4 regions of the Mesorhizobium newzealandense genome follow, and region 2 is predicted to be linked to each of the others. Evidence: predicted binding sites of a transcription regulator. Region 2 holds the regulator's gene; each other region holds the start of a gene.
What was found. The regulator PhoB, encoded in region 2, activates phosphate uptake and scavenging genes when phosphate is short. The targets are predictions, from matches to a motif close to TGTCATNNANCTGTCAT.
Positions count from the first base shown of each region.

Region 1: the regulator PhoB is predicted to act here: its motif matches at 5,716-5,732, upstream of phnC (phosphonate ABC transporter ATP-binding protein).
Region 3: the regulator PhoB is predicted to act here: its motif matches at 4,955-4,971, upstream of ACFSOZ_RS06395 (alkaline phosphatase D family protein).
Region 4: the regulator PhoB is predicted to act here: its motif matches at 4,012-4,028, upstream of ugpB (sn-glycerol-3-phosphate ABC transporter substrate-binding protein UgpB).

Region 1 is NZ_JBHUGZ010000017.1:649,097-657,059, reverse strand. It holds gene ACFSOZ_RS27475 (Gfo/Idh/MocA family protein) at 1-458, shown strand, start outside; gene ACFSOZ_RS27470 (sugar phosphate isomerase/epimerase family protein) at 497-1,348, shown strand; gene phnE (phosphonate ABC transporter, permease protein PhnE) at 1,414-2,781, opposite strand; gene phnE (phosphonate ABC transporter, permease protein PhnE) at 2,785-3,741, opposite strand; gene phnD (phosphonate ABC transporter substrate-binding protein) at 3,798-4,706, opposite strand; gene phnC (phosphonate ABC transporter ATP-binding protein) at 4,799-5,647, opposite strand; gene ACFSOZ_RS27445 (DUF1868 domain-containing protein) at 5,781-6,491, opposite strand; gene ACFSOZ_RS27440 (DapH/DapD/GlmU-related protein) at 6,643-7,248, opposite strand; gene phnL (phosphonate C-P lyase system protein PhnL) at 7,258-7,963, opposite strand, start outside.
Region 2 is NZ_JBHUGZ010000029.1:8,013-15,975, reverse strand. It holds gene xylF (D-xylose ABC transporter substrate-binding protein) at 1-838, opposite strand, end outside; gene ACFSOZ_RS33355 (ROK family protein) at 1,185-2,432, shown strand; gene phoB (phosphate regulon transcriptional regulator PhoB) at 2,445-3,134, opposite strand; gene phoU (phosphate signaling complex protein PhoU) at 3,154-3,861, opposite strand; gene pstB (phosphate ABC transporter ATP-binding protein PstB) at 3,887-4,693, opposite strand; gene pstA (phosphate ABC transporter permease PstA) at 4,690-5,541, opposite strand; gene pstC (phosphate ABC transporter permease subunit PstC) at 5,545-6,528, opposite strand; gene pstS (phosphate ABC transporter substrate-binding protein PstS) at 6,595-7,650, opposite strand.
Region 3 is NZ_JBHUGZ010000002.1:434,559-442,521, forward strand. It holds gene ACFSOZ_RS06360 (TPM domain-containing protein) at 1-351, shown strand, start outside; gene ACFSOZ_RS06365 (TPM domain-containing protein) at 361-999, shown strand; gene ACFSOZ_RS06370 (GNAT family N-acetyltransferase) at 1,118-1,624, shown strand; gene ppa (inorganic diphosphatase) at 1,738-2,271, shown strand; gene ACFSOZ_RS06380 (hypothetical protein) at 2,281-2,874, opposite strand; gene ACFSOZ_RS06385 (TetR/AcrR family transcriptional regulator) at 2,920-3,534, opposite strand; gene ACFSOZ_RS06390 (MFS transporter) at 3,609-4,892, shown strand; gene ACFSOZ_RS06395 (alkaline phosphatase D family protein) at 5,043-6,617, shown strand; gene ACFSOZ_RS06400 (hypothetical protein) at 6,663-6,944, opposite strand; gene typA (translational GTPase TypA) at 7,142-7,963, shown strand, end outside.
Region 4 is NZ_JBHUGZ010000018.1:65,848-73,810, forward strand. It holds gene ACFSOZ_RS28140 (sn-glycerol-3-phosphate import ATP-binding protein UgpC) at 1-814, opposite strand, end outside; gene ugpE (sn-glycerol-3-phosphate ABC transporter permease UgpE) at 822-1,670, opposite strand; gene ugpA (sn-glycerol-3-phosphate ABC transporter permease UgpA) at 1,680-2,564, opposite strand; gene ugpB (sn-glycerol-3-phosphate ABC transporter substrate-binding protein UgpB) at 2,639-3,949, opposite strand; gene ACFSOZ_RS28160 (EAL domain-containing protein) at 4,432-6,870, shown strand; gene tlpA (thiol:disulfide interchange protein TlpA) at 6,915-7,604, opposite strand; gene argH (argininosuccinate lyase) at 7,640-7,963, shown strand, end outside.

The DNA.
Region 1 (7,963 bases), on a different contig from region 2:
ATGTCAACGTCATGCTGCGCTTCAAGCCGGCCGGCAAGACGCACCCGGCCAAGGGCATGATCTGGGCCAGCCAGGTGGCGCCGGGCCATGAGAACGGGCTGAAGCTGCGCATCTATGGCTCGAAGGGCGGGCTGGAATGGGTACAGGCCGACCCGAACTATCTCTGGTACACGCCGTTCGGCCAACCGAAGCAGTTGATCACCCGCAACGGCGCCGGCGCGCTGCCGGTGGCGGGGCGTGTCAGCCGCGTGCCGTCGGGCCATCCCGAAGGCTATCTCGAAGGTTTCGCCAACATCTACCAGGAGGCCGCGCGTGCCATCCGCGCAGCCCGCAAGAAGGGCGGCAAGCCGGGCAGGGATGTCGTCTTCCCGACCATTCAGGACGGCGTCGAGGGCATGGCCTTCATCGAGGCCTGCGTGAAGTCGTCGAAGAAGAATGGAGCCTGGACGAAGCTTTAGGCTGAATGGATCTGGGGGGATCAAGGGGAGGGGCGTCGATGAAAATCGGCATGTGCATGTTCTTGTGGACGACGGCGGTGTCGAAGAAACACGAGCCGTTGCTCCGCGACATCAAGGCAACCGGTTTCGATGGCGTTGAGATACCGATCTTCGCCGGCACCCCCGACGACTACAAGAAGTTGGGTGAGTTGCTCGATCGCATCGGGCTCGGGCGCACCGCTGTCTCGGCGATGGGCGATCCGGCGATGAACCTGATCGCGGCCGACGCCGCGACCCGCAAGGCCGGCATCGACTACATGAAATGGGCAATCGACTGTGCCGATGCGCTTGGCGCCAGCACGCTGAGCGGGCCGCTGCATTCGACGCTAGGCGCCTTTTCCGGCTCCGGGCCGACAGCTGCCGAGAAGAAGCGCTCGGTCGCTTCGCAACGCGCGATCGGTGACCATGCCGGCAAGCAGAACGTCACCATCGGGCTCGAGGCGCTGAACCGCTTCGAGTGCTATCTTCTCAACACGATGGCGGATCTGTCGGAGCATATCGATGCCATCGACCGGCCGCACATCAAGGCGATGTACGACACTTTCCACGCCAACATCGAGGAGGCCGACCCGATCGGCGCCTATACAAAACACCGCAGGAATGTCGTCCACATCCACATCTCCGAGAACGATCGCGGCGTGCCGGGGCGCGGCAACATCCCGTGGAAGGAAACGTTCTCCGCCATCCGCAAGAGCGGCTATGACGACTGGCTGACGATCGAGGCGTTCGGCCGCTCGCTGAAGGACTTGGCGGCGGCAACCAAGGTGTGGCGCGATTTTTCCGAGAGTCCGGAAGCCGTCTACCGCGACGGCTACAGGCATATCAAGAATGGGTGGAAGAAAGCGGCATAGGGCGTGTCGATATTCAGGTGAGGCCGCTCTGACCTGAATCTCAACACCCTGAAGCGCCGGGATGGCTAACGCTGCTCGGCCTGGATCCTGTTGTAGTCGTGGATGGTCTGGCTCAGCCGGCGGCGCAGGAAGTTGGAAATGTTGTCGAAGATGAAGACGACGACCAGGATCAGCAGCACCATGTAAAAGACATTGGCCCAGTTGGAGTTGGTGCGCATCGCTTCCCACAATTTCAGGCCGATGCCGCCGGCGCCAACGGCACCGATGATGGTCGCACCCCTTGTGTTGGATTCCCACTGGTAGAGCGTCTGGCTGATGAACACCGGCACCACTTCCGGCAACACGCCGTAGCGCTGCACCAGAAGGCCATTGGCGCCGGTCGAGATGACACCCTCGGGCGGCTTGTCGTCGATGTTTTCCAGCGCCTCGGAATAGGTTTTGCCGAGCGTGCCGATCTCGGTGAAGAAGATCGCGGCACTGCCCGCCAGCGGTCCCGGGCCGAAGGCGCGGGTGAAGAACAGCGCCCAGATCAGCATGTCGATGGAGCGCATGAAGTCGAAGAAGCGCTTGAGCACCTGGTTGACCAGGCGGCTCGGCGTGATGTTGCGGGCGGCGAAGAAGGCCAGCGGGAAGGCGACGATGCCGCCAAGCATGGTACCGAGAAAGGCCATGACGATGGTCTGCAAAAGCTTGGTCCAGACGTCGCCATGCTGCCACTGGGCGTTGTTCCAGATGTTGTCGCCGGCGAGCACCAGATTGGACGTGCCCGGCTTGAGCTCTGGCCCGGACACGATCAGCGAAGCGACTTCGCTTGCCGACTTGCCGAAGAAGGGCGAGCGCGTGTCGAAGACAAAATTCGCCCAGCCGAGAAAGCGCTTGCGTATCTTGACGCGGTCGGCGGCGACGCGGACCTCGCCGGCAAAGCCCATGTCGGCGACGACCTCGTCCTCATGCGCGGTGATCCAATCGGGAACCGGGCCCGAGATCAGCGGCTTGCCGGTACCCAACGAGACCGGCACGGCCTCACCGTTGGCAATGATCGTGGCTTGTGTCTTGTCGAAGGTGACCGACTTGGCGGCGCCGTCGATCAGAATCGTCACCGAACCGTCGGCATTGGTCTTTTGCCAGTCGGGATGCGGATCCTCGCCCAGCGCGGAAAAGCGCGGGTATTTGGCGGTGATCTGTGGCTCGTCGAGGCGGAAGATCGGCTGCACGTCGTAGCTGATCCACTGGGTCAGGAACAGCGGCAGGCGCTCCCAGTGCGATTCCCGCATCACCTGCGGCAGGTTGAAGAACCACAGCGCGTAGAGGAGGTAGAGAAAGGTGCCGCCAAGCAGCAGCAGCGGCCCGAAGCGCTTGTAGAACGGTCGATGGAACACCTGCGGGAAGCGCTTCTCGATCGACTGGATTTCATCGGCGGTCATGGCAGCCATTGGCTATGCTCCCATCACGAATGCCTGCTCGCCAACCAGCTTGCGGCGCAGCCAGGCGGAGAACTGATCGACGATGAAGATCGTCGTGAACAGGAGCAGCACCAGCGCCAGCGTCTTGGCGCCGAAGCCGCGCGAAATGGACAGCTTCAACTCCTCGCCGATGCCGCCGCCGCCGACCGCGCCCATGATTGTGGAAATGCGGACGTTTATCTCGACGCGGAGCAGCGTGTAGGACATGAAATTGGGCAGCACCTGCGGCAGGCCGGCAAAGCGCACGCGCTCGAACCAGTTGGCGCCGACCGCCCTCAGGCCTTCCTCGGCGCGCATGTCGATGTTCTCGTTGATCTCGTAGAACAGCTTGCCCAATGCGCCGATCGAATGCAGGCCGATGGCGATGATGGCGGCGATCGGGCCGATCGAGACGATGGCCGCGAACAGACCGGCGATGACGATCTCTGGAAAGGCGCGCAGCAGTTCCATGAAGCGCTTGACGACAAGCCTCAATAGCGGATGCGGTGTCAGATTGCGCGCCGCGATGAAGGAAAACGGCACGGCAAAGACGAAGCCGATGAAGGTCGAGACCAAGGCCACATTCAGCGTGGTCAGCATCAGCTCGAAATATTCGGGAATATAGAAGCTGCCCCAGATGTAGGAGCGGCCGAGCGGAAAGTTGAATTCCTGGGTGCCGGTGTCATGGGGGGAGGCGATGTCGAACATCGCCCGCCAGACATCGTTCCAGTCCTTGGGGACGAGCCAGCTCAGGAAATCCAGTATGTGCGGCAGCCTGTCGAAGAAATGCCCGGCATTGGCTTCGTCGGCGAACCACATGGTGCCGCCGAGCGCGACAAGCAGCAGGCCGACACCGATGGCGGTGTAGAGCCGGCGCAAGGACGTCTGGCGACGCCAGGCGTCGGCTGCCCGGTGCGTCGCGTCTGAATGGACTGTCACGGAAAGGGTCATGATCGGGCATGCAGAAAGGGCAGCGTTTTCTCGACGCCGCCCTTGCTGATTTGCCGTTAGCCGCCGATGGCTGCCTTACGGGCTTCGACGATGACGTTGTAGAAGTCCGGCTTCACCGGGACGTAGCCGGTAAAATCGCCGCCTTCGAAGCCTTCGAAGCAAGCCTTGTCCTTCTTGGGCAGTTGCGTGAAGAAGTCGGCAAGTTTGGCGGTCATCTCGTCGCCGAGCGCGGTGCGCACGACCAGCGGGCCGTTCGGGATCAGGCCCGAGCGCCAGACTTCGACGAAGTCGTTGGCGTCGACGGCGCCCTTGGCGACTTCCTTGTGGAAGGTGCCGGAGGTGTAGCCGTCCTTGAAGTCGCCGATGCCGGAGGAATCGTCCACCGCCACGTCAACCTTGCCGTCACGCACTGCCAGAACGTTGTTCTCGTGGCCGCCGTTGAACTGGGTCGAAGCGAAGAAGGTTTCGTTCGAAGCGCCGGTGTCCTTCGGAATCTGGGTCAGCGGGATCAGATAGCCGGAGGTCGAATCCGGGTCGGCGTAGCCGAGCTTCTTGCCCTTGGCCGACTTGATGTCGGTGATGCCGGAGGACTTCAGCGCCAGGCCGATCGAATAGTAGCCGGTCGCGCCGTCGGTCTGCTGGGTGGTGAGGATCGGGGTGACCGCCTTCGGGTCCTTGAGAACGACGCTGGCATAGCCGGAGGCGCCGAGTTCGGCGAAGTCGAGCGTACCGCCGAGCAGGCCCTGGATGACGCCGTCATAGTCGGCGGCGGGGAACAGCGAGACCTTTTCGAAGCCGAATTCGGCCTTCAGATGGTCGGCGAGGCACTGGTAGTTGCGCAGCCGGTCGGTTTCGTTTTCACCGCCGAGAATGCCGACGCGGAATTCCTTCATATCGGCGGCGTGGGCCGCACTCGTCGCCATGGCGAGCACCGAAATGGCGCTGAGAACCATCTTCCTGAACATTGGACATCTCTCCTGTAGGTTCCGGCCCCGCGCCGGTAGCGTTCGTTATCTTGACGGGTGCCCTTGACGCGGGCTGGCGATCCAGGTCGCTCTCAATATCCCGGGAAAGCGGGCTCGAGCGGTCCGGCGGATGCGGCGATCTTTTGCTTGAAGGCAACGCTGGTCGAGGTGATGGCCTCGGAGATTTCGCCGCCATTGCTGTCGGCGCCATAGACGAGACGCACCGCCTCGCGGTTGAGCTCTTCCGGCGGGCCGTCGAAGACGACCTTGCCGGCAGCCATGCCGATGATGCGGTTGCAGTAGGTGCGTGCGGTGTCCAGCGTGTGAAGATTGGTGACGACGGTGATGCCTTCGCGCAGATTGATGTCCTGCAGTGAATCCATCACCACCTTGGCATTGAGTGGGTCGAGCGAGGCGATCGGCTCGTCGGCGAGGATCACCTTGGGCTGTTGCATCATGGCGCGGGCAATGGCGACGCGCTGTTGCTGGCCACCCGACAAGGTGCCGGCGGGCTGCAATGCGGTGCGGGCGATGTCGAGCCGCTCGAGTGCCGCGACCGCCTCGGCGCATTCGGCGCGGGAGAACATGCCGAACATGTTGGTGAGGGTCGAACGGTGGTTCAGCTTGCCGAGCAGCACATTGGTCAGCACGTCGAGGCGCGGCACTAGGTTGAACTGCTGGAAGATCATGGCGCAGTCGCGCTGCCAGCGCCGCAGCGGCGAACCGCGCAATTGGGAGACCTCGGCGCCGTCAAAAAAAATCGACCCCTGGCTGGGATCGATGAGACGGTTGATCATGCGTAGAAGGGTCGACTTGCCAGCACCCGAACGGCCGATAATGCCGACCATCTCACCCTGCGGGATCGAGATGTTGATGTCGCTGACGGCAGTGTTCTTGCCAAATCGTCGGGTGACACCGCGGATTTCGAGCGTGGCTGACATGGTGGTTTCCAGTCCAGTCGCGGTTGAGGGTCTGTTAGCCTTGGCTAGCGCAGCGCCATGAACCTGCGGTGTCGGATTGATGTCAGTTTTGTTACTGCCCACAGGCGCTGCGTCAGGCGCCTGTTGGCGTCGATCAGCCCAGCACAAGCAATTCCTCGAAATGCTCCATGTCCCTGAAGCTGCAGAAGGCCGGAGCCCTGATCTCGATCGCGGGAGCCTGCTGCTCGAAAAGCGCAAGAGAGTCATCGAACAGGTCCTGCCATGCTGCTGCCCTGTCATCCGCAAGACGCTGGATCTGATAGGCGAAGGTGATGTGGAAAACATAGCTGTCGTGGTCGGGATGGCGGTAGCCCAACGGCACTGCCAGTGCATCGCGCCAGGCGCGCATGATGCGCACGTCGTCGTCCGTCGCACCGGCAACGGTGAGGCCGGTCGGTACGATCTCGACCACCTTGATGTTGAACGATCCGAAGCCCTCGAAACCCTTCAGGCGTTCCAGATAGAGGCGGGTCATCGCGTCGATGCTGGTGTCGAGCGGCACGTCATGCGGCCAGTAAGGCAACCGGCGGCGATATTCGATGATGCCCTGGAACAGCGTCATGTGCAGGCTGGAGACGGGCGTGAACGCCAGCCGGTCGGCGTCGGGCATCGCCAGCATCTTCTCGCGCACCGCAAGCACCAGGGCCTCGGAGGGCGAACCGCCGACCAGATGACTGACGACCGTGTTGCCAGGCTCGATCAGGAAATTGCCTAACGTGTCGTAGCGCGTGCCGAGATGCACCGGCGGCTTCGGATTTGAGCCGGCAAAGAATCCGGCGAGCGACGGTTTGACAGAAGCAGGCATTGCGATCTCCAAGGTAAGATGGCGTCCTGCCCCGGCGCTGTGTCAGGGATATGAAACGGGCTCACCCCATGACAATGATGTGATGGATACGAGCGGTGGTTTCACCGCCAATTCCGGACGGAAAACCGTTCCACACTTTTCCTGGAATTGCTTATCCGCCGTATTTTTCCAGAAAAGCGTCAGCCTCAAGCGAACGAAAATCATCGAGCGCAGCACGCAGCCTTGCATGGTCCCAGTCCCACCAGGCAAGCGCCTGGTAGCGTTCGGCGGTGCGGCGGTCGAAACGCTCGCGGATCGTCTTGGCCGGCACGCCGCCGACGATGGTGTAAGGCGCGACATCCTTGGACACGACGGCACCGGCGCCAACCGCGGCGCCATCGCCGACGGTGACGCCGGGCAGGATGGTCGAGCCGTGACCGAGCCAGGTGTCGTGGCCGATGGTGACGCGCTTGGCGCGTCGCTGGGCGAAGAATTCGCTCTCGTGCTTGGCGTCGTCCCAATAGTCGGAGGCGCGGTAAGTGAAATGGTGCAGCGTCGGCCGCCATGTCGGGTGGTTGGTGGCGTTGATGCGCACGCTGGCTGCAATGTTGGAAAACTTGCCGATCGTCGCGCACCAGACGGCGCAGTCCTGCATCATGTAGGAATAGTCGCCGAGTTCGCTTTCCGAAACCCGGCTGCGGTCGGCGATCTCGGTCCAGCGGCCGAGCGTCGAGTTCTGTACATCCGCCGTCGGGTGTACCAGCGGCGTCTCCGACAGTTTTTTTCGTCATGCGGCGATTTTTCCGGGGGCGAAAGCGGTGACGTCGATGATGCGGTCGGCGACCGCCTCGCGCACGTCGTGGTCGTGGAAGATGCCGAGCAGGGCGACGCCCGCCGCTTTCTTGGCAGCGATGAGTTCGATCACCACGTCGCGATTCCTGGCATCGAGCGAGGCGGTCGGCTCGTCGAGCAGCAGGATCGGGTGCTCGGTGATGAAGCCGCGCGCGATGTTGACGCGCTGCTGCTCGCCGCCGGAGAAGGTTGCCGGCGGCAACGCCCAGAGTTTTTCCGGCAGGTTGAGCTGCGCCAGCAAGGCGCGTGCCTTGCCGCGCGCGCTTTCGCGCTCCTCGCCGCGCTCGACCAGCGGTTCGGCGACGACATCCAGCGCCGAGACGCGCGGCACGGTGCGCAGGAACTGGCTGACATAGCCGATGGTCTGGCGGCGTATGGCAAGCACGGTGCGCGGGCTGGCGGTAGCGAGGTCGATCAGTCCGTCGTCGTGCTTGACGATGATCTGGCCTTCGTCGACGGCATAGTTGCCGTAGAGCATCTTCAGGATCGAACTCTTGCCGGCACCGGACGGGCCGCCGAGCACGGTGCATTCGCCAGCCCTGATCGAGAACGAGACACCGGCAACGACAGGCAGTTTGATGCCGTCGCGCAGATGCATGGTGAAGCTCTTGGCGACGTCGGAGACTACAAGGGGCGTCGGC
Region 2 (7,963 bases):
GCGAGGCGATTTCGGCGGCATTCTTGCCGAGTTCGCGCGCGTCCTTCCACACCGACACGGTCTGCGTGCCGAGCGCGATGCGGTTCAGCGCGGCGTGGTCGCCGTCCTGGCCAGAGACTGGCACGGTGCCGGCCAGGCCTTGCGCCGTCAGCGCCGCGACGACGCCGCCGGCGGTGCCGTCATTGGCCGCGACCACCGCGTCGACCTTGTTGTCGTTGGCGGTGAGGAACTGCTCCATGTTCTTCTGGGCGTTGGCGGGCAGCCAACCGTCCGTATAGGCCTCACCGACATTCTTGATCTTGCCGCTGTCGATGGCCTCCTTGAGCACTTCCATCGAGCCCGAGAACAGGAAGTCGGCATTCGGATCGGCACCCGAGCCCTTGATGAAGACGTAGTTGCCTTCCGGCTTGACCTTGAACACTTCGCGGGCCTGCATGCGGCCGACCTCCTTGTTGTCGAAGGTCAGGTAGAAGACGTCCTTGTTCTCGATCAGCCGGTCATAGCCGACGACCGGAATGCCTTCGTCCAGCGCCTTCTGCACCGCCGGGCCGATGGCCGAGGCATCCTGCGCCAGGATGATCAGCGAGTTGGCGCCCTGCGAGATCAGGCTCTCGACATCGGTCAGCTGCTTGCCGGGATTGGACTGCGCGTCTGCGGAGATGTACTTGTCGCCGGCGGCCTCGATCGCCGTCTTCATGGCGGCCTCGTCGGTCTTCCAGCGCTCTTCCTGGAAGTTGGACCACGAAACGCCGATGACCTTGTCCTTCGCCTGCGCGACCGACACGAGCGTCAGCGACATGGCGACACCCGCCAGGATGGCGGCTGTGAATCTTTTCATATTATCCTCCCTGCGCCGCGTATGGCGCGACCAAACTGACCCGTAGGCCGGCACAGAAGCTCTATTTTTTCGAGCCTCGAAAAAATACTGGTCCAACGGCCGAACGCTGTCAACATCGATTCTGATGGATTTTGATGTCTCTCTGAATTTTTTTCGAGCCCCGGAATAAATAATGACAGGATGGCAGGCTTCTGCCAGAATTTGGTCAGCGCATGTCGCCCAAAAGTGCGCAGCGGTTTGGGCGACGTGAGCGGAAACAACGCCTGAGGTGCGTCGCGCTTCAGGCTTCGCTGACAGCCTTCGGGGGGCACGAAAGGCTGCAGCGACCGGGAGGATGTGAAAAAACATGTCGGTCGGAATCCGCCACGACGATCTGCGCCGTCGCAACCGGGCGATGGTGATTGCGGCCGTGCGTCGCGCCGGACAGCCGTCACGCACCGAGATCGCCGCGACCACTGGCCTCAGCCACTCGACCATATCGGCGATCTCCTCCGACCTGATCGGCGAAGGCATCCTGGCCGAGAGCAAGCCGAGCGAGGCCGGCTCGCTCAAACGCGGCAGACCGCAGGTCGGCCTCAGCCTCAATCCGGAAGCGGCGGCGGTGATGACCGTAGTGCTGTCGCTGAACTTCCTCTCCGTCGCCGTCATCGACTATGCCGGCCAGGTGATCGCCGAGGAACAGCGCCGGCTCGATACGCTGACGATGTCGCGCGACGCGCTGGTCGGCGAATGCGTCGCCATCGTGCGGCGCCGCCTCGAAGACCCCGATCTCGACGTCCGCAATGTCGCCCGCATCGCGCTGGCGATCCAGGGCATCACCGACACGCGTGCCCGCGCCATGTTGTGGTCGCCGATCACGCCGCACACAGATATCGCCTTCGCCGACATACTCGAGGACGAGTTCGGCATCCCCGCCACCATGGAGAACGACTGCAACATGATGGCGGTGGCGCTGCGCTGGCGCGATCCCCAGCGCTACCGCGACGACTTCATCGCCATCCTTTTGTCGCACGGCATCGGCATGGGCCTGGTGCTGAAGGGCGAACTGTTCACCGGCACCCATTCCTCGGGCGGCGAGTTCGGCCATATGATCCATCGGCCGAACGGCGCGCTGTGCCGCTGCGGACGGCGCGGCTGCGTCGAGGCCTATGCCGGCAACTACGCCATCTGGCGCAACGCAAGGCAGATGAGTGAGGACGCAGAACCCGTCGCCGATGTCAGTGACGCTGACATGCGCGCTCTGGCAACTGCGGCTCGCGAAAGGGATGGACCCGAGCGCGAGGCCTACCGCAAGGCCGGCGAAGCGCTCGGCTACGGTCTCGGCAGCCTGTTCGCGCTGATCGATCCGGCGCCGGTCGCCATGGTCGGTGTCAGCGCCGCGGCCTTCGACCTGATCGAGCCGGCATTGCGCGAGGCGATTGCCCAGACCGCCGGCGGCCAGCACTCGAAATCGATATCCTTCGACACCGAGCCGAACGAACTGCCATTGATCCGCGAAGGCTGCGCCATGCGCGCGCTGACTTTCGTCGACCAGGAGATTTTCGCACCTGGCGCGCAGACAAGATCCGGCCTCGTTGGCAAGAACGTGGCGTGAATCAAACGGGAGTCAATCTTCCCTGATCGCGTATCCGGCACCGCGGATGGTGCGGATGACATCGGGCATGCGGCCATTGTTGACCGCCTTGCGCAACCGGCCGACATGCACGTCGACCGTGCGCTCGTCGATGTAGATCGTCTCGCCCCAGACATTGTCGAGCAGTTGGCTGCGCGAGAACACGCGGCCGGGATGGCGCATCATGAACTCGAGCAGGCGAAACTCGGTCGGGCCGAGCCTGATCTCGCTCTTCTTGCGATAGACCCGGTGCGATTCACGATCGAGCACGATGTCGCCGACCTTGAGCACACTGGACAGCACTTCCGGCTTGGCGCGGCGCAGCAGCGCCTTGACCCTGGCCATGAACTCCGGTGTCGAGAACGGCTTGACCAGATAATCGTCGGCGCCGGTCGAAAGGCCGCGCACACGATCGCTTTCCTCGCCGCGCGCGGTCAGCATGATGATCGGCAGCCGCTCGGTCTCGGGACGCATCCTTAGCCGGCGGCAGAGTTCGATGCCGGAAACCGCCGGCACCATCCAGTCGAGCACCAGAAGGTCGGGGACGTTCTCCTGCAACCGGATCTCGGCCTCATCACCGCGCGTCACCACCTCGACCTGGTAACCCTCGGACTCCAGATTGTAGCGGAGCAGCACGCCTAGCGGCTCCTCGTCCTCCACCACCATGATGCGTGGCGCGATCATCGACTGGTCACCCCTGTCGTCATGCCGCCGGCGCGGACATTGCCGTCTCGTCCTGCTTCGGACGATTGGCGGGCAACTGCGTACCGGTCAAAACATAATACGCATTCTCGGCGATGTTGGTGACGTGATCGCCGATCCGCTCGAGGTTCTTGGCGCAGAACAGAAGATGCGTGCAGGCGGTGATGTTGCGCGGGTCTTCCATCATGTAGGTCAGCAGTTCGCGGAACACGGAGGTGTATTTGACGTCGATGCGCTCGTCGTCGGCGCGCAGTTTCGCCAGCGCCGCGGCGTCGCGCGCCGCATACTCCTCGATGACGCCCTGCACCTGGATCAGCACCAGCTGCGCCATTCCATCGATGGAGTGCGACAGGTCGCGCGGTGTGACGCTGAGGCCGACGGTGCCGACGCGCTTTGCGATGTTCTTGGCAAGGTCGCCGATGCGTTCGAGATCGCCGGCCATGCGGATCGAACCGACGACATGGCGCAGATCGTCGGCCATCGGCTGCCGCTTGGCGATCAGCGTGATGGCGCGGTCATCGAGCTCGCGCTGGCGCGCGTCCATGATCGCGTCGTCTGAAACAACGCGCTGTGCCAGCGCGTTGTCGGAATTCAGCAGCGCCTTGGTGGCACCACCGACCATCGAGCCGGCGAGATCGCCCATGTCACTGATGAGCCTGCTGATCTGTCCGAGATCCTCGTCGAAAGAAGCGACTGTGTGTTCGCCCATGATCCTGTCCCTCGTATGCCTGAGCTCAGCCGAAGCGGCCGGTGATGTAGTCCTGCGTGCGCTTCTCGCGGGGCGACGTGAAGATCTTCTCGGTGCGGTCGAACTCGACCAGTTCGCCCAGATACATGAAGGCAGTCTGCTTCGACACGCGCGCCGCCTGCTGCATATTGTGGGTGACGATGACGATCGTGTAGTCGGCTTGCAACTCGTCGATCAGCTCTTCGATCTTGGCGGTCGACAGCGGGTCAAGCGCCGAGGCCGGCTCGTCGAGCAGGATGACTTCCGGCTTCACCGCCACGGTACGGGCGATGCAGAGCCGCTGCTGCTGGCCACCGGAGAGGCTGAGGCCGCTGGCGTTGAGCTTATCCTTGACCTCGGTCCACAGTGCGGCGCGCTTCAGCGCCTGCTCGACGCGGCCGTCCATCTCGGACTTGCTGAGTTTCTCGTAGAGCCTGACACCGAAGGCGATGTTTTCATAGATCGACATCGGGAACGGCGTCGGCTTCTGGAACACCATGCCGATCTTGGTCCGCAGCAGGTTGAGGTCCTGCGAGCGGTCGAGAACGTTCTGGCCGTCGAGCAACACCTGGCCCTCGGCGGTCTGCTTGGGATAGAGTTCGTAGATGCGGTTGAAGACGCGCAGCAGCGTCGACTTCCCGCAGCCGGAAGGGCCGATGAAGGCGGTGACGCTGCGCTCGGGCAATGACAGCGTGATGTCCTTCAACGCCTTGCTCTGGCCGTAGTAGAAGTTGAGGTTCTTGACCTCGATCTTGGCCTTGCTGGCGGTTGCCTCGGCGGCGATCGTCATGTCTGGAGACAACATCTGGCTCATTTGTCCTCTCTGCGTCCGGTCAGGCTGCGCGCAAAGATGCTGAGCGCGAGAACCGTCAATGTGATGATGAGTGCGCCGGTCCAGGCCAGTTGCTGCCATTCCTCGTAAGGGCTGAGAGCGAACTGGAAGATGGTCACAGGCAGGCTGGCCATCGGCGCGTTGAGATTGCTCGACCAGAACTGGTTGTTGAGCGCCGTGAAGAGCAGCGGTGCGGTCTCGCCCGAGATACGGGCGATCGACAGCAATATGCCGGTGACGATGCCGGACAGGGCGGCGCGGTAAGCGACCGACTTGATGACCACCCAGCGCGGCGCGCCGATCGCGGTGCCGGCTTCGCGCAAGGCGTTCGGCACCAGGTTAAGCATGTCCTCGGTGGTGCGCACGACGACCGGGATGACCAGGATGGCCAGCGCGACGGCGCCGGCGATCGCCGAGAAATGCCCCATCGGCCGGACCATCAGTTCGTAGACGAACAGGCCGATGATGATCGACGGCGCCGACAGCAGGATGTCGTTGATGAAGCGCACCACGGTGGTGAGCTTCGAAAAGCGACCGTATTCGGCCATGTAGGTGCCGGCCAGCACGCCGATCGGCGTGCCGACGATCACGGCGATGATGGTCATCACCACGCTGCCATAGATGGCGTTGAGCAGGCCGCCGGCATCGCCGGGCGGCGGCGTCATCTGCGTGAACACGTCGAAGGACAGGCCCGCAGTACCCTTGTAGACCAGCGCGCCGAGGATGAGCGCCAGCCAGGCAAGTCCAATGCCCGCGGCGGCGACGCAGAGCGTCATCATCACGGCATTCTTCCGCTTGCGGCTCTGGTGAAGCGATGTGGCTGTCGACATCGGTCAGGCTCCCGTGCGGGCGTCAATGCGCATCAGCATGTAGCGTGCGATGGCGAGGATCAGGAAGGTGATGACGAACAGGATCAGGCCGAGCGCCACCAGCGAGGAGGTGTAGAGGTCGCCGACGGCTTCGGTGAATTCGTTGGCGATGGTGGCGGAAATCGTCGTCGCCGGCGCGAACAGCGAGCTGCTGATGCGGTGCGCGTTGCCGATGACGAAGGTCACCGCCATGGTTTCGCCGAGCGCGCGGCCGAGGCCGAGCATGACGCCGCCCATGATGCCGATCCTTGTATAGGGAATGACCACGCGGCGGGTCACTTCCCAGGTCGTGCAGCCAATGCCGTAGGCGGACTCTTTCAGCACCGGCGGCACCGTGTCGAAGACGTCCTTGGTGATCGAGGTGATGAACGGCAGCACCATGATCGCAAGGATCAGCGACGACGTCAGCAGGCCGATGCCGTAGGGCGGACCGGCAAACAGGCTGTTTAGGCCGGGAATGCCATGGAACACGCCTATGATGAAGGGCTGCACGGTCGTCTGCAGGAAGGGCGCCAGCACGAACAGGCCCCAGATGCCGTAGATGATCGAGGGGATGCCGGCGAGCAGTTCCACCGCCATGCCGATCGGGCGCCGCAGCGGGCGCGGGCAAAGCTCGGTGAGAAAGATGGCGATGCCGATGCCAAGCGGCACGGCAATCAGGATGGCGATGGCGGATGTGATGATGGTGCCATAGATCGGCGCCAGCGCGCCGAATTTCTCCGTCACCGGATTCCAGCTTTCGCTGGTCAGGAAGGAGAAGCCAAAAGTCGACAGGGCTTGCCAGGAGCCGGCAAACAGCGAGATCGCAACGCCGCCGAGCAGGACCAGCACCAGTATGGCGGCGGCCCGGGTCATGCCGTGGAAGATCGCGTCGGTCAGCGCGAACCGCCTGACAGTCGCGTCGCGCGAACCTCGAATGGCTGGCAAGGCTTCCTGGACAGCGCTCATGTGAAGCTCGGCTCTTTGAGTGGAGGGAAAAGGAGCGCCGCGGCGCGGCGCTCCTTCAAGGGGATATTATTGGCCGACGTAGACGGGCTTGCCCTCGGTCTGGATGTCGGCCTTCCACGAAGCCTTGATCAGGTCGACGACGCTGTCGGGGATCGAGACGTAGTCGAGCGCCTTGGCGGTTTCCTTGCCGTCGTTGTAGGCCCAGGCAAAGAACTTCAGCGCTTCGCCGGTCGCGGCGGCGTCATCCGGGGTCTTGTGGATCAGCACCCAGGTCGAAGCAGCGATCGGCCAGGTGGCGTCGCCGGGTTCGTTGGTGATGATGACGTTGAAGTTCTTCGCGCCCTTGAAGTCGGCATTCGAAGCAGCCGAGCCGAAGGATTCGAGCGACGGCTCGACGACCTTGCCGGCGGCATTCAGCATCTTCGAGTAAGACAGGTTGTTCTGCTTGGCGTAGGCATACTCGACGTAGCCGATGCCGCCGTCGGTCTGCTTGACGGTGTTGGCAACGCCTTCGCTGCCCTTGGCGCCGACGCCGACCGGCCATTCGACCGCCGTGTCCGAACCGATCTTGTCCTTCCAGTCGGGCGACAGCTTGACCAGATAGTTGGTAAAGTTGAAGGTCGTGCCCGAACCGTCCGAACGGTGGACGACGGCGATCGCCGTCGACGGCAGGGTCAGGGTCGGGTTCAGCGCCTTGATCGCGGCGTCGTCCCAGGTGGTGATGGCGCCGAGGTAGATCTGCGCGATCGTGCTGCCGTCAAGGATGAGTTCGCCCGGCTTGACGCCGGTCAGGTTGACGATCGGCACGATGCCGCCCATCACCATCGGGAACTGCACGAGGCCGTTCTTTTCCAGGTCTGCGTCGGACATCGGCTTGTCGGTGGCGCCGAAGGTCACGGTCTTGGCGATGACCTGCTTGATGCCGCCGCCCGAACCGATCGACTGGTAGTTGAGGCCGACGCCAGTGTCTTTCTTGTAGGTGTCGGCCCACTTGGCGAACACCGGGTAGATGAAGGTCGAGCCGGCGCCGGAAAGATCAGCTGCCATTGCCGCGGAAAGGGTGAAGGTGGACGCCGTAGCCATTGCAATAGCAACGGCCGCCGAGCGGATGAAATGTCTCATGTGGCCTGCTCCTGTTCGGAAGATGGTCTCTCGGCGCCGTTCCTTCAGCGCCCGCTGAGGCCAATAGCCTTCGATTATTACAGTCGCATGACAGTTTGATGTCACCCCGGTAACGCGTCATCGGGGTGGGGGAAATGCCGGCCGACCGGCATTTGCGACTGAGCCCGGCTTTGCGCCCGGAATCAGGCACTTGCACGGTTTCAGGTCGGGACAGGCCTGCGGTTTCGCGATCGCCGGCTGGGCAAAGAAAATCCGGACGGGAGCGCGTTGCTCTCGGCCACATGTCGTGGCCGGGCCATCGCCGAAAACAGGT
Region 3 (7,963 bases), on a different contig from region 2:
CGCGGTCACCGCAATCCCACCGACAACAGCACTCCCATCGACCCTATCGTCGCGGTGTTCCTGATCCTGTGGGGGACAATGTTCTTCGGCGGGTTGGCGATGGCGTTCCTGCCGCCGATGTTCGGCACGAAGCTGTCGCCGGGCGTGTACAAATGGCTGGGCATGACATTCCGTTACGGCCGCGGACCGAGCGGATCGTCGGGCAGCGGTTGGACGACGGGTTCGTCGTCGGGCAGCGGCTGGTCGTCGGGAAGTTCGGGCAGTGGCTGGTCGTCGGGTTCGAGCAGCAGTGGCGGGTTTTCCGGCGGCGGCGGTTCGTCCGGTGGTGGTGGTTCTTCAGGAAGCTGGTGAGACAAGATCATGGTGACACGACCGATCAGTCCAGAAGATCATGAGCGCATCGCCGCGGCGATCCGCGCTGCCGAAGCCAGGACCGATGGCGAGATCTACTGCGTCGTGGCGCATGCCAGCGATGGCTATTTCTTCCCGGCCGCCTTCATGGCGACGGCAGGCATGCTGATCGTCAGCCTTGCCGTCGGCTACGGACTGGAGGCCTGGTGGCTGTCGATCCGGCTGCCGCACTTCGTCATCGCCCAGCTGCTGGCGCTGGCCTGTGTCATGGCCTTGTTATGGGCGCTGCCCGGCCTGCGCATCCATCTGGTGCCGAGGCGGCTGCGTTATCAGGCGGCGCACGCCAATGCGATCAAGCAGTTCCTTGCCCGCAACGTCCACCGCACGACGGCGCGCACCGGCGTGCTGGTCTTCGTCTCGATCGCCGAGCACTACGCCGAGGTGGTCGCCGACTCGGGCATCGATGCCAAGGTCGGCCAGCATGTCTGGGATGGCGTCGTCCGCGACTTGACCGCGCATGCCGGCGACGACCGGCTTGCCGATGGCTTCGTCAAGGCGATCGAATCGGTGGGGGCGGTGCTGGCCGAGCATTTCCCGGTCACCTCGGGCGACGCCAACGAACTCGACGACCATCTCGTCGAGATCTGAGCCTTTCCAAGACGGAATCGAAGGCACCTCATTGAGGCGATGATCGCCTGTGAGAAAGCGATCGGCGGGCTGCCCTGACTCTTGCAATCGGGCGATGCGGGTTTATGGTTAACAAATCATGAATACGCTCACGATCGACATCCGGAAGGCCGAGCCGCGCGACGCTGGCGACATCGCCGAGGTGCACCTGCAGGCCTGGCGCGGCGCCTATTCAGGCATCATTCCGCACCGTACCCTAACGTCGATGATCAACCGCCGCGGCGCCGACTGGTGGGCGAATGCCATCCGCCGCGCCGCCACCGTTCTGGTGGTCGAGATCGGCGGCCAGATCGCCGGCTATGCGACGATCGGCAAGAACCGCGCCCGGGAACTGCGGCAGCAGGGCGAAATCTACGAATTGTACCTGCGCCCGGAATATCAGGGTATCGGGCTCGGCAGCCGTTTGTTCGCGGCGGCCAGGGCGCGTCTGGCCGATCACGGGCTGAAGGGCATGGTGGTGTGGGCGCTGGAAGACAACCAGAACGCACTCGCCTTCTATGCCGGCGCCGGCGGCCGTGATGTTGCCGAGGGTGTCGAAATCTTCGAGCAGAAGGCGCTGAAGAAGGTCGCTTTCGTCTGGGAGTGACAGCCCGGCCTTCCGGCCACCACGCCCGCCGACCGTGTCCAGCACCATTCGCCGCATTGCGCAGCGCCGCAGCGCCCGCTATCGATCGTTTCATCGATAAGAGGGACAAAGCCATGCGCATTGAAGCCATAGCCAGCGGAAAGAATCCGCCTGAGGACGTCAACGTCATCATCGAGGTGCCGATCGGTGGCGAGCCGATCAAGTACGAGATGGACAAGGAGGCCGGCACGCTGTTCGTCGATCGCTTCCTGCACACCTCGATGCGCTACCCCGGCAATTACGGCTTCGTGCCGCACACGTTGTCGGGTGATGGCGATCCCATAGACGTGCTGATCTGCAACACGCGCGCATTGGTGCCGGGCTGCGTCATCAATGTCAGGCCGATCGGCGTGCTGATCATGGAAGACAATGCCGGCCAGGACGAAAAGATCATCGCCGTGCCGTCGCCGAAGTTGACGCTGCGCTACGAGAACGTCACCGAATATACCCAGCTGCCCGACATCACGCGCCAGCAGGTGCAGCACTTCTTCGAGCACTATAAGGATCTCGAGCCCGGCAAATGGGTCAAGATCGAAGGCTGGCACGATTCCAAATATGCCAAGAAGATGATCGTCGACGCGATCGAGCGGGCGAAGGCGAGCAAGTAGCCCGACTGGTCAGTTGTCGACGCGGCCGAAAGCCGGCACGTTGCCGATGACGGTGTGCTTGTCCTTGCCGCAGGCGAAGGTGCGGGCTTTCTCGTCGGCGAGTTTGCGCGCCTGATCGTTGGCGGCGGGATTGCCGGTGGCCAGCACCAGGCCGACCGTGCAGCCGTCGCGCGCGTCCATCTGGCCGACCTTGGCGACGAGCAGCACCTCGGTCGGCTTGTTCTGATCCTCAGGATTGCTGATCGAGCGGCGGTGGATCACGGCAAACGGCACGGCCTTTTCGCCATTGGTCTCGATGCGCCACTCGACCTTGGCTCCGGAGGAATTGAAGCCGGAAAAACTCTCCCAGACTGATGTCATGTCGCCGCCCGGCGGAAATCCATAGAACAGCGATTCACGGGCATCGTCATAGGCGACCAGCACGGGATAGCCGCGATAGCCGGAACAGGCGAGATCGGCCCAGTCGCCGTCGCCTTCCTCGGCCTGCGCGTAGGTCACGCAGTCCTTCTTCCAATCGAGATCGCTATAGGCGCTTGAGATGCCGTCGGCATGGGCCGCCTGACACAGGCCGGCGAGGGCAAGCGGGATCAGAATGGCACGCATGGCGGACGATCTCCGTTGCAACCCACCGAAGCGTAGCGCCAAACGCTATTTCTTCAAGCTCGCTTCGATCAGCAGGTCGGCATTGCGGGCGACCGACTGCGCTGGGCCGCCGAGCCCGAACAACTGGCCGCTGATATAGGCGCCTTCGATCAGGAGCAGCAGGCCGTCGCCCAGCGTGTCAGGGTCTTGCGCTCCCATCACAACCGCCATGGCGCGCAGCCGTCGGCGCAACTCCTGCTTGTTGGCCTCGCTGACCACGCGGGCCGGATGGCTGTGTTCGGGGTACTCGACCGCCGCGTTGGTCATGCCGCAGCCGCGATATTCCGCCACTTGCGTGCGCTTGCCGATGCGGGTCAGGAAAGCCTTGATCTGGGCGCGCGGGTCGCCGGGATGGGTGGCGACCGCCTCATCGAAACGCTCCCAGTATTCCAGGTCATATTGCCTGAGATAGGAAGCCGCCAGCTCATCCTTGGACGGAAAGCTGCGATAGAGGCTGGGCTTGGTGACGCCGGCCCGCCTGACGATCTCGTCGACGCCGATCGCCCGGATGCCGCGCCGGTAAAACAGGTCGTAGGCGACATCGAGGATCTTCTTGGCGGCTTTCGGCGGCGACGCATGACCGTCGCTGATGGTCAGTTCAATATTTTTGTCCGTTGGCATCATGGAACTCGATTGACGTGTTACCGATCGGTACGTATAGATGTTCTCACCCCTGCAACGTACCGGTCAGTAACATGATAGCTCAATCCCGTCCCTTTGGCCAGCGCTACGCCTTTGTCGTGGTCGGCGTCATCTTTCTCTGTTTGCTGGTCGCGGCCGGCTTGCGGTCGGCGCCCGCCGTCATGATGCTGCCGCTGGAGAACAGTTTCGGCTGGCGGCGCGACATCATCTCGCTGGCCGCCGGCGTTGGCATCCTACTCTACGGCCTCACCGGTCCATTTGCCGCAGCCCTGATGGAGCGGATAGGGTTGCGCCGCACGCTGCTTGCCTCGCTGGTGGTGATGTCGGGCTCGACCGCGCTCAGCCTCTTGATGACCAAGCCCTGGCATCTGTTCATCACCTGGGGCGTGTTCTCGGGAATTGGTTCCGGCGCCGTCGCCAGCGTACTTGGCGCCACCATCGTCAATCGCTGGTTCAAGACCAATCGCGGTCTTGTCATGGGGTTGATGTCGGCCTCCAGTGCCTCAGGCATGCTGGTGTTCCTGCCGCTGATCGCCGCGCTGGCGCAGTCGGGTGGCTGGCAGCCGGTCGTCATCGCTGTTGCGATCGCCACCGCGGCTCTGATACCGCTGGTCTGGCTGCTGGTGCCGGAGAGGCCGGCTTCGATCGGCATGGTGCGCTATGGCGCCGATGCCGACGACGTGCCGCCGACGCCACCCGCATCGCAAGGCAATTTCCTCGCGCATACGTTCTCGACGCTGCGCCGCGCCGCCGGCACGCGGGTGTTCTGGTACCTGTTCGCCACCTTCTTCGTCTGCGGCTTCACCACCAACGGACTGGTCGGCACGCATCTGATCGCGTTTTGCGGCGACATGGGCATCGGCGAGGTGCAGGCTGCTGGTCTGTTGTCTATGATGGGCATTTTCGATCTGATCGGCACGACGCTGTCGGGCTGGCTCACCGACCGTTTCGATCCGCGCAAGCTGCTCGGCGTCTATTATGGCATCCGTGGCCTGTCGCTGATCTACCTGCCCTATTCCGGCTTCTCGGCGACCAGCCTGATCATCTTCGCGGTGCTCTACGGCCTCGACTGGATCGCCACCGTGCCGCCGACGCTGCGGCTTGCCAACGAGGCGTTCGGCGACCGGAGCGGGCCGATCGTGTTCGGCTGGATCGTCGCCGGTCACCAAATCGGTGCGGCCACTGCGGCTGCCTTTGGCGGCACCATGCGTGAGCTGCAGGGCAATTATGAGCTGGCCTTCCTGATCGCCGGCATGACGGCAATCGCCGCCGCCTGTATCTCGCTGCTGATCAACACCAGCCGCCCGGCGTTCGAGCCGGAGCCGCAGGCAGCGTAGTCGCCGTCGTCCAACCTGCCAATCTCCCCCACGTGGGGGAGATCAGCAGCCCGCCTGTTGATCGTCAGAAAACCTTCATGGTTTCGAGATGTGCCTGAAACATTGACGCTGGAGTTTGGCGGCACCGTTCAAGCCATCCAGGAGACAGCCATGAACAAGCTCTCGATGACCCGCCGCGCTTTCGTCACCTCCGCCAGCGCCGTTGGCCTGGTCGGCGCCTCCAGCCTGGCGCTGCCATACTATTCGCGCGCCAACCAGCGCCCGGGCTTTACCCATGGCGTCCAGTCAGGCGATGTCGATGCCACCAGCGGCATGGTGTGGACGCGTACCGATCGCCCATCGCGCGTCATGTTCGAAGTGTCGTCGACCGAAAGTTTCACCGATGCCGTCCGCCTGGCGTCGCTCGATACCTCGCCGGCCAGCGACTATACGGTCAAGCGGCTGCTCACCGACCTCGCTTCCGACCAGGACATCTTCTACCGCATGACGGCCGCCGACCTTGCCGATATCAACGCCGTCTCCGAGCCGATCACCGGCCGCTTCCGCACCGCGCCCGCCTCCAGGCGCGACATCAAGTTCGCCTGGTCGGGCGACACCGCCGGCCAAGGCTGGGGCATCGACGAGACCGGCATGAAGACCTACGCTACGATCGGCAAGCACACTCCCGATTTCTTCCTGCATTCGGGCGACACCATCTATGCCGACGGCGCCATGAAGGACGAGGTCGACCTGCCCGGCGGCGGCAAGTGGAAGAACGTCGTGCTGATCGATGGCAAGCGCAAGGTCGCCGAGACGCTGGACGAATACCGGGACCAGTGGAAATACAACATGATGGACAGGAACGTGCTCGGCTTGAGCGCCATCTGCCCGACCTTCTACCAGTGGGACGACCACGAGGTGCTCAACAACTGGTCGGATTCGAAGGATCTCAGCGCCGACAACCGCTACACCGAGAAATCGATCCACGTGCTGGCGGCACGCGCGGCGCGCGCCTTCCATGAAATGACGACGATCCGCTACGAACCGTCCGAGCCCGGCCGCGTCTATCGCAAGATTGCCTACGGGCCGCTGCTCGACGTGTTCTTCCTCGACATGAGGTCCTATCGCGGCCCCAACGGTCCGGACATGCAGACGGAGATGACGCCGCAATCGCGCATGCTCGGCGAACAGCAGACGAAATGGCTGAAGCGCGAACTGGCGAATTCGAAGGCGACCTGGAAAATCATCGCCGCCGACATGCCGCTCGGCCTCGTGGTCTGGGACGATGGCGCCAAAAAGGTCGGCGCCGAAGCGGTCAGCAACGGCGACAACGGCCCGGCCAAGGGACGCGAACTCGAGATCGCCGATCTGCTGCGCTTCATCAAGAACGCCGGCATCAGCAACACTGTCTGGCTGACCGCCGACGTGCATTACACCGCCGCGCACTACTACAATCCCGACAAGGCGCAGTTCCAGGATTTCAATCCGTTCTGGGAGTTCGTCTCAGGGCCGATCCATGCCGGCACGTTCGGCCCGAACGATTTCGACATGACGTTCGGTCCGGAGCTGAAGTTCATCAAGGCGCCGACCGCCGAGCAAGGCCAGAACCTGCCGCCGTCAGCCGGCCTGCAGTTCTTCGGGCTGGTCGATATCAACGGCGCCAGCGAACAGATGACGGTGCGGCTGATGGATCGCGACGACAACGAGCTCTACAAGGTCACGCTCGACCCGGTGCGGTCGGCGTAAGCCGACCTTCGTCATCTCTGGGATGACGACCGCTGGCAGCGGTCGTCAGTCGGGGTAGCAGACCATCGGGATGTTGGGCCAGACGGCGCTGTCGCAGTTGGCGGCGTCCTGCCTCTGCTTGAAGGCGGCGCTGACCGGCCCGGTCACCATCGGGTCGACCCCGTCGGGGGCGTTGGCGAAAACCTGCTCGGCGGATGGCGCATCGGTCGGCAAGGCTGGCCGTGCCTCCTTCTGCGTCGCGGCCGACTGCGCGGCGTTGACCGCCAGCAGGACGGCAAAGGCAGCGGACGCGATGAGCGGCCAAAATCGGTTGAGTTTATCGGTCATGACGTTCGAACTGTCCGGGACCCGAAAGGTTCCCGCCTTGGTTAACAAAATCATCTCACACGCAGATGCTTAAGATTTGATGAGTATTTGGTGTCGCGCCGCCTCTTTCGCAACTGCGAAAAACCCTGTATGAGCCGCGCAACCGAAAGAGGCAGCGCCTTTTGGCCTGCTGCCCGCAACGCTTCCGAGACCAGAACATGAAAATTCGTAATATCGCGATCATCGCGCACGTCGACCATGGAAAAACCACCCTCGTCGACCAATTGCTCCGGCAATCCGGCTCCTTCCGCGACAATCAGCGCGTTGCCGAGCGCGCCATGGATTCCAACGACCTCGAAAAGGAACGCGGCATCACCATCCTGGCCAAGGCGACCTCGGTCGACTGGAAGGACACCCGCATCAACATCGTCGACACGCCCGGCCACGCCGATTTCGGCGGCGAGGTCGAGCGCATCCTGTCGATGGTGGATTCGGCCATCGTGCTGGTCGACGCCGCCGAGGGGCCGATGCCGCAGACCAAGTTCGTCGTCGGCAAGGCGCTCAAGGTCGGCCTGAAGCCGATCGTCGTCATCAACAAGATCGACCGTCCGGACGCCCGCCATGTCGAGGTGGTTAACGAGGTGTTCGACCTGTTCGCAGCGCTCGACGCCACCGACGAGCAGCTCGACTTCCCGATCCTCTACGGTTCAGGCCGCGACGGCTGGGTTTCCGAAAATCCGGAAGGTCCCAAGGACCAGGGCCTGGCGCCGCTGTTCGATCTCGTCATCAAGCATGTGCCGGCGCCGACCGTTCATCCCGGGCCGTTCCGCATGATCGGCACCATCCTGGAAGCCAATCCGTTCCTTGGCCGCATCATCACCGGCCGAATCGAATCTGGTACGCTGAAGTCCAACCAGCCGGTCAAGGTGCTGCACCATGACGGTACGTTGGTCGAGACCGGCCGTATCTCCAAGATCCTCGCTTTCCGCGGCCTCGAACGCCAGCCGATCGAGGAAGCGCAGGCGGGCGACATCGTCGCC
Region 4 (7,963 bases), on a different contig from region 2:
AGCCGAGCGTGACGGCGTTCGCAGGCGCAAAGTCAATCGTCTTGCCATCAGTCAGCGCCGGACCAGCCGGCCCTTGCGAAAGGGGCAGAAGATTCATCGGCGGTGCGCCGATGAAGGAGGCGACGAAGGTCGAGGCCGGCTTCTCGTAAATGTCGAGTGGCGCGCCCGTCTGCTCGACCAATCCGCCATTCATGACGACGAGGATATCGGCCAGCGTCATCGCCTCCAATTGGTCGTGGGTGACGTAGACCGAGGTGACACCGAGCGAGCGCTGCAAATTCTTGATTTCGACCCGCATCTGGCCGCGCAATTTGGCATCGAGGTTGGAGAGCGGCTCGTCGAACAGGAAGACTTTCGGATTGCGCACGATGGCGCGGCCCATGGCGACGCGCTGGCGCTGACCGCCGGAAAGCTCGCGCGGGCGCCGGTCAAGCAGCGCGGAAAGCTCCAGCACCCTGGCAGTCGAGCGAACCCTGCTGTCGATCTCGTCCTTGGGCGTACCGCGATTGCGCAGCCCGTAGGCCATGTTGTCGTAGACCTTCATATGCGGATAGAGCGCATAGTTCTGGAACACCATCGCGATGTCGCGCTCGGTCGGGCCGATCGTGTTGACGATCTTGCCGTCGATAGCGACAGTACCGGAAGAAATGGTCTCCAACCCGGCGATCATCCTCAAAAGCGTGGACTTGCCGCAGCCGGATGGCCCAACCAGCACGCAGAGCTCCTTGTCGGGAATGGCGATGGAGACGCCCTTCACGGCCTCGACGCCGCCGGGATAGACCTTCTTCACATCCTTCAGATCAACGGTCGCCATCGGCTTCTCACTTTTCGGAATCGACCAGTCCGCGCACGAACCAGCGCTGCATCAGCACCACGACCAGAATCGGTGGCACGATGGCCAGCATCGCGGTGACCATGACCAGATGCCACTGGGTGTCGGCATCTGCGAAGGACACCATCTTCCTCAGCGCGATGACGATGGTGTTCATGTCGTTGCTGTTGGTGACGAGCAGCGGCCACAGATATTGCGTCCAGCCATAGATGAAGAGGATGACGAACAGCGCCGCGATGTTGGTGCGCGACAGCGGCAACAGGATATCGAAGAAGAACCGCCATGGCCCGGCGCCGTCGACACGCGCCGCCTCGACCAGTTCGCCCGGAATGGTCATGAAAAACTGGCGGAACAACAGCGTTGCGGTGGCCGAGGCGATCAGCGGGATGATCAGGCCGGCATAGGTGTCGATCATGCCGAGATCGACCATCACCTTGTAGGTCGGCAGGATGCGCACCTCAACGGGAAGCATCAGGGTGATGAAGATCAGCCAGAAGAAGACCATCCGCAGCGGAAAACGGAAGAACACGATCGCATAGGCCGACAGGATCGAGATGAAAATCTTCCCCACGGCGATGCCGAGCGCCATGATCGTGGTGTTGAGCAGCAATCGACCGACGCTGACGCCGCCGATGCGGCCGACACCGCCGAACAGTGCCTCGCTGTAATTGTTCCAGAACTGGTCGCCGGGCAAGAGCGGCAATGGCGGCTTGAGGATGGTTTGCAGCGTCTGCGTGGAGGCGACGAAGGTGTAGTAGATCGGGAATGCGACGATCAGTATGCCGAGGATGAGCACGGCGTGGGCGATGACGGTGCGGAGCGGGGACTGGCCGATCATCGCTCGCCCTCAGCCGTAGTGGACTTTGCGTTCCACATAGCGGAACTGGATGGCCGTGAGCGAGATGACGATGACCATCAGGATGACCGACTGCGCCGCCGAATCGCCCAGGATCAGATTGACGAAACCGTCATTGTAGACCTTGTAGACCAGCGTCTCGGTCGTCTTTCCCGGCCCGCCGCCGGTGACGGCATGGACGATACCGAAGGTGTCGAACAGGGCATAGACGGTGTTTACGACCAGCAGGAAAAAGGTCGTCGGCGCAAGCAGCGGGAAGACGATGGTCCAGAAGCGCTTGGTCTCCCCGGCACCGTCCATCGCCGCCGCCTCGATCAGCGTCTTCGGCACCGCTTGCAGTCCGGCGACGAAGAACAGGAAATTGTAGCTGATCTGCTTCCAGGCGGCTGCAGACACCAGCAGGATCATGGCGTGGTTGCCGTTGAGCAACGGGTCCCAGTCGATACCAAGACCTCTCAAGGCGTAGGCCAGCGAACCGATCGATGGGTTGAACAGGAACAGCCACAACATGCCGGCAATCGCCGGCGCCACCGCATACGGCCAGATCATCATCGTGCGATAGAGTCCTTTACCCCGCACTACCTTCTCGGCCATGACGGCAAGCAGCAGTGCCACCCCCATGGCGACGATCGCGGTCGCCAGCGAAAACACCACCGTGACCTTGATCGAATTGAGGTAGGCCGGGTCGGCCAGCACCTTTCGGAAATTGGCAAGCCCGACGAACTTGCTCTTCAGTCCGAACGGGTCTTCTCTGAGCATCGATTGGTAGAGCGCCTGACCGGTCGGCCAGTAGAAAAAGATCAGCGTAATGGCGAGTTGCGGCGCCACCAGCAGGTAAGGCAGGGTCTTGTTGGGAAAGACGACGCGTGGAGACAGAGTGATTTCCCTCGCTATTCAGGAAATCGTCCACGCGAGTCTGCGTGGACGAGATTGAACTGAGACAAATCGCTTCAGTTCCCGATCGCTTCCTGGATCGCCTTGTTGCCGCGTGCGACGGCGTTGTCGAGCGCCTGCTGGGCAGTCTGCTGACCGGCCAGCATCTTCTCGAACTCCTCGTTCTCGATGTCGCGCACCTGCGGCAGGTTGATGAGGCGCACGCCCTTCGAATTCTCGGTCGGCGCCTTGCCCAGCATCTGCAGGATCGGCGTCTCACGACCCGGGTTCTTGTCATAGAAGCCGGACTTCTTGGTGGCCTCGTAGGCAGCAAGCGTCACCGGCAGATAACCCGACTTCTGATGCAGATATTCCTGCACTTCGGTCTTGGACAGGTAGGCGAAGAACGTCGCAACGCCCTTGTATTCCTCGTCCGATTTGTTGCCGAACACCCACAGGCTGGCGCCGCCCGGCGTGGTGTTCTGGGGTGCGCCCTTGGCGTCGCTATCATAGGGAAGCTGGCCGATGCCATAGTTCATGCCTGACTTGGCGATGTCACCGAGGCCACCCGACGATTCGGTGAAGATGCCGCATTCGCCGGCAAGAAAGATCTGCTTGGCTTCGGAGGTGCGGCCGCCATATTTGAACGTGCCGTCCTTGGCCAGGTCGGCGATCGCTTGGAAATGGTTGACGAAGATCGGCGCATTGATCTTGAGCTCGACGTCGGTGCCGGCAAGTCCGTTCTGGTTGGTGCCATAGGAAACGTCGTTCCAGGCAGCGAAGGCCTCAAGGTGGATCCAGGTCAACCAGGTCGAGGTATAGCCGCAGGAGGCTGCGCCGCTCGCCTTGATCTTCTTGGCGTCTTCCCACACCTCGTTCCACGTCTTCGGCGGGTTGTTCACATCAAGCCCGGCCTTCTGGAAGATATCCTTGTTGTAGTAGAGGATCGGCGAGGAGGAATTATACGGGAAGGACAGCATGGTGCCGTCCGGCTTCGAATAATAGCCGACGATGCCTGGCAAATACTGGCTCTTGTCGAAGGTCATGCCGGCGCTGGTCAGCACATCGGCCACCGGCTTGATCGCGCCTTCGGCGGCCATCATGACGCCAGTACCCACGTCGAACACCTGGATGATGTCGGGCGCTTGACCCGCACGAAAGGCAGCAATGCCGGCATTTAGCGTCTCGGGATAAGTACCCTTGAACACAGGGAGGATTTCATAGTCGCTCTGGCTGGCATTGAAATCCTTGGCGATCTTGTCGACCACCTCGGCATTGGCACCGGTCATGGCATGCCACCAACTGATCTGGGTGACGGCGAAAGCGGAGGTGGTGGAAAGCATGGTCAAGGTGGCGGCAACACCGGCCGCGAAGCCGAACAACTTCATGTTTCATCTCCCGTTTGTCATTGGCGAAAGGGGCACTCCCGCAAACGCAATATGTGTCGGCCATGACAATCGGACAACGGTTTTATTGCTGTTTTGTGAACTTCATTTCCGGCTAAACTAGCGTTCCGTCGCACCGGAAAGACGACGGAGAGAAAATACCAAGCCGGCTCAGCGATCAATGAGCATGGTAGAGCTGTCGGCGACCGCCGACCGCTTTGCGCTCAGCCTGATGGGCCCAGTGCCACCTCGACCAGCCGCCTGGCGTCCATGGATCTCAATCTGCGGCCGGGCGGCCGACCCCTGAAGTACATCCGATCCATTGAACCCGCGCCCATCAGGACGACGGCCAGATTGCTCGCAGCCGCCCTACGCTGGAAAGCACGCCAGGGTTGCAGGGTGCTTAATCGATCCTTCAACGGCCAAGCGCTAATCAATCACAATCATATTGCCTTCTTCATTTCCGATAGATCAGGTTAGAGAAGATGCTGACGGTCTACAATTGTATCGTCAACGAACACGACCTGAGACTGGTCGCGCTCGCGGCGTTGATCTGCGGGATATCGTCCTTTTCTGCCGTCAACCTGCTTCACCATGTCGGCAGGTCGACGAATCGAAACCGGCTTGCCTGGTTGATGATTGCGGCGGCGTCGACCGGCTTCGGTATCTGGGCAACGCATTTCATCGCCATGCTTGCGTTCACGCCGGGAATACCAAACGCATACAATCCGGAACTCTCCGTGCTCTCGCTTGCCGCCGCCGTCGTCCTGACAGCCGGCGGCATGTGGGTCGCCACGTTGCGCAACGGGCTCGACCATTATCTCGTCGGCGGCGCCATTCTTGGCGGTGGCATTGCCACCATGCACTACATCGGCATGGCGGCATTCGAGGTGCAAGGCCGGATCGAATGGAACCCGCTGCTCGTGGCGCTCTCCTTGCTGGCAGGAGTAACGCTTGCAGCGCTGGCGCTTGTTGTTGTCCTGCGGCGCCCATCGCTGTCTGCGACACTGGGCGGCGCGGTGCTGTTGACGCTGGCGATCTGCACCTTGCATTTCATCGCGATGGGCGCGGTGTCGATCGTCCCTGATTCCTCGATCGAGATATCGCAACACACGATCGAGCCCACTTCGCAGGCCTTTGCGGTGGCGGTCGCCAGCCTGGTGATCCTTATCCTCTCGGGCACGGCACTTTGGATCGATCTGCGCTTCCGCCGCCAGAAGCTCGAGGCCGACCGCATGCACGGTCTGGCCAACGCTGCCGTGGAGGGTTTGATCGTCTGCGACGGCAACCGCATCATCAGCGCCAATGACAGCATGGCGAAGCTGACGGGCATGGCAACCGCGACGCTGAACGGGATGCAGCTCGACGACCTCTTTGGGGCCGATATGTCCGGCTTTGGCGAGCAGCCGCAGGAGGCCGAATTGAGGGGCCTCGATGGCACGGGCATTCCCGTCGAGCTGATCGCCAGGACCATCGACTACTGTGGCAAACCTCACAACGTGATTGCAGTCCGCGACATTCGCGAGCGCAAGAAGGCGGAACAGGAGATCCTGCGCCTTGCCCATTTCGATCCATTGACCGGACTTGCCAATCGCCGCAGCTTTTCCAGCCGGCTCGAGATGGAAGTCGCTGCGATGGGCCGGGCCAGGAAAAGCGGCCACCTGGCGCTTCTGCTGCTCGATCTCGACCGGTTCAAGGAGGTCAACGATTTGTACGGGCACGGTGCTGGCGACGCCATGCTGCAGAAGGTTGCGCATTGCGTTACCGGCATCCTTCGCCAAGGACAGATGGTGGCGCGGCTGGGCGGCGACGAATTCGCCATCGTCGCCCCAAACCTGACCGACCCGTTGGAGGCCGGCCGCATCGCCAACGCCGTGCTGAACGCGATGCGCGAGGAAAACAGGCTGTCGGTCGGCGGCGGCCTGGTGTCGGCCAGCATCGGCATCGCGCTTTATCCATCCGATGCCGAAAACCAGGCCAGCCTGATAACCCACGCCGATACCGCACTCTACCGGGCCAAGACCGAAGGCAAGGACACATACCGCTATTTCGAAGCCTCTATGGGGGCCGAGGCCCGCGACAAGCGCGTCATGGAGCACGAACTGCGCCAGGCCGTCGCGCGCAAGGAGTTCTACCTCGTCTACCAGCCGCAGAAAGAGATCAGCAGCGGAAAGATGGTCGGCTTCGAAGCCCTGATCCGTTGGCGGCATCCGACGCGCGGCGACGTGCCACCGACCATATTCATCCCGGTGGCCGAAGACAGTGGAGCCATTGGCCAGATTGGCGAATGGGTGCTGACGGCGGCCTGCGAGGAAGCCGCCCGCTGGGAAAATCCGCTGACGGTGGCCGTCAACGTCTCGGCGGTGCAACTTCACAATCCGAATTTCAGCCGCAAGGTCCACGAGACGCTGCTGAATTCCGGTCTTGCACCGGGCAGGCTGGAACTGGAGATCACAGAGACGGCGTTGGTGAAGGATATGCCGCGCGCGCTGGCGACCTTGCGGCAGGTCAAGGCGCTGGGCGTGCGCGTGGCCATGGACGATTTCGGAACCGGCTATTCCTCGCTCTCCAACCTTCGTGCCTTTCCCTTCGACAAGATCAAGATCGATGGCTCCTTCATCAAATCCGTCGACAAGAACGGTCAGGTCGCGGCCATCGTGCGCGCCGTTCTGGGGCTTGGTCGCGGCCTCGGGCTGCCGGTCCTGGCGGAGGGCGTCGAGACGCTCGGCGAACTGAAATTCCTCGACGCCGAAGCCTGCGAGATCGGCCAGGGCTACTATATCGGCAGGCCCGGCCTCATCGAGGAATTCGGCGACCTGACCGGTGTCGTCGCACCCAGGGTCGGCAATGACACCGCTGGCCAGCGCGACAGAAGCGTCCTGGCCTTCGCACCCGCGCCTGCACTCGGTCTGAACAGGGCCTGAAGCGGTTCAGTGTTTGAAGCGCACCCGCTTGGACGCAACGCGCTTTAGAGGCTTTCGGGCTTGAGCGCCGTCTCGACCAGCCGCTTGGCGTCCGGCCCCGACCATTCGGCCGGACCGTTCATATGGGCGATCAGGCAGCCTTCGCCGTCGATCAGCATGGTGACGGGAAGACCAAGCGCCAGGCCGCGCGTCTTGAGGTCGTTGAACAGAGCCATCGTCGAATCCCGGTAGTAGCCGAGCGTCTCGACGCCGGTGTCGCTGAGGAACTTCTTCGGCTTCACATCGTCGCCGGCGTCGACATTGACGGCGATCACCTGAAAGGCGTCACTGCCCTTTTCCTTCTGCAGCGCATCGAGCGCCGGCATTTCGGCACGGCATGGCGCGCACCACGTCGCCCACAGATTGAGCAGCACCGTCTTGCCGGCATGATCGGCGAGCGTCATCGGCTTGCCGTCCGGACCGTTGAAGGCGAGCGCCTTCAACGATTGCGGCGGATCGGCCGGCAACAGCGCGGCGACCTCGCCGGTCGCCGCGGCCGCGATCTTCTTGGCGCGGTCACTCTTGGCGGCACAGGCGACATCGTCCTTGCTGTCGCCGATCGCCACTTGTGCCGGTGTGTTGTTGCCAGACCGGCTCTCGCTGACATATACCGCGACCGCGCCGGCCAGCACGCCCGCCACCAAAGCGGCGAGGATCAGGCGCGGGGCTGGGAAGAATCTATTACCGTCTGCCATTTTCTCAAAACTGCTCCGAAGCACGGGTTATAGCGATGAGCGACAAGAAGACCAGCAACCAGATGTGGGGCGGACGTTTTGCCTCGGGTCCGGCCGCGATCATGGAAGCGATCAACGCGTCGATCTCGTTCGACCGCAAACTCTATGCGCAGGACATCCGAGGCTCGATCGCCCATAGCGAGATGCTGGCGCAAACGGGCATTATTTCGGCGGCCGATCAAGAAAAGATCGCTCACGGGCTGAACACGATTCTGAAAGAGATCGAAGCCGGCACGTTCGAGTTCTCGACCCGGCTGGAAGACATCCACATGAATATCGAGGCTCGCCTCGCCGACCTGATCGGCCCGGCGGCAGGCCGG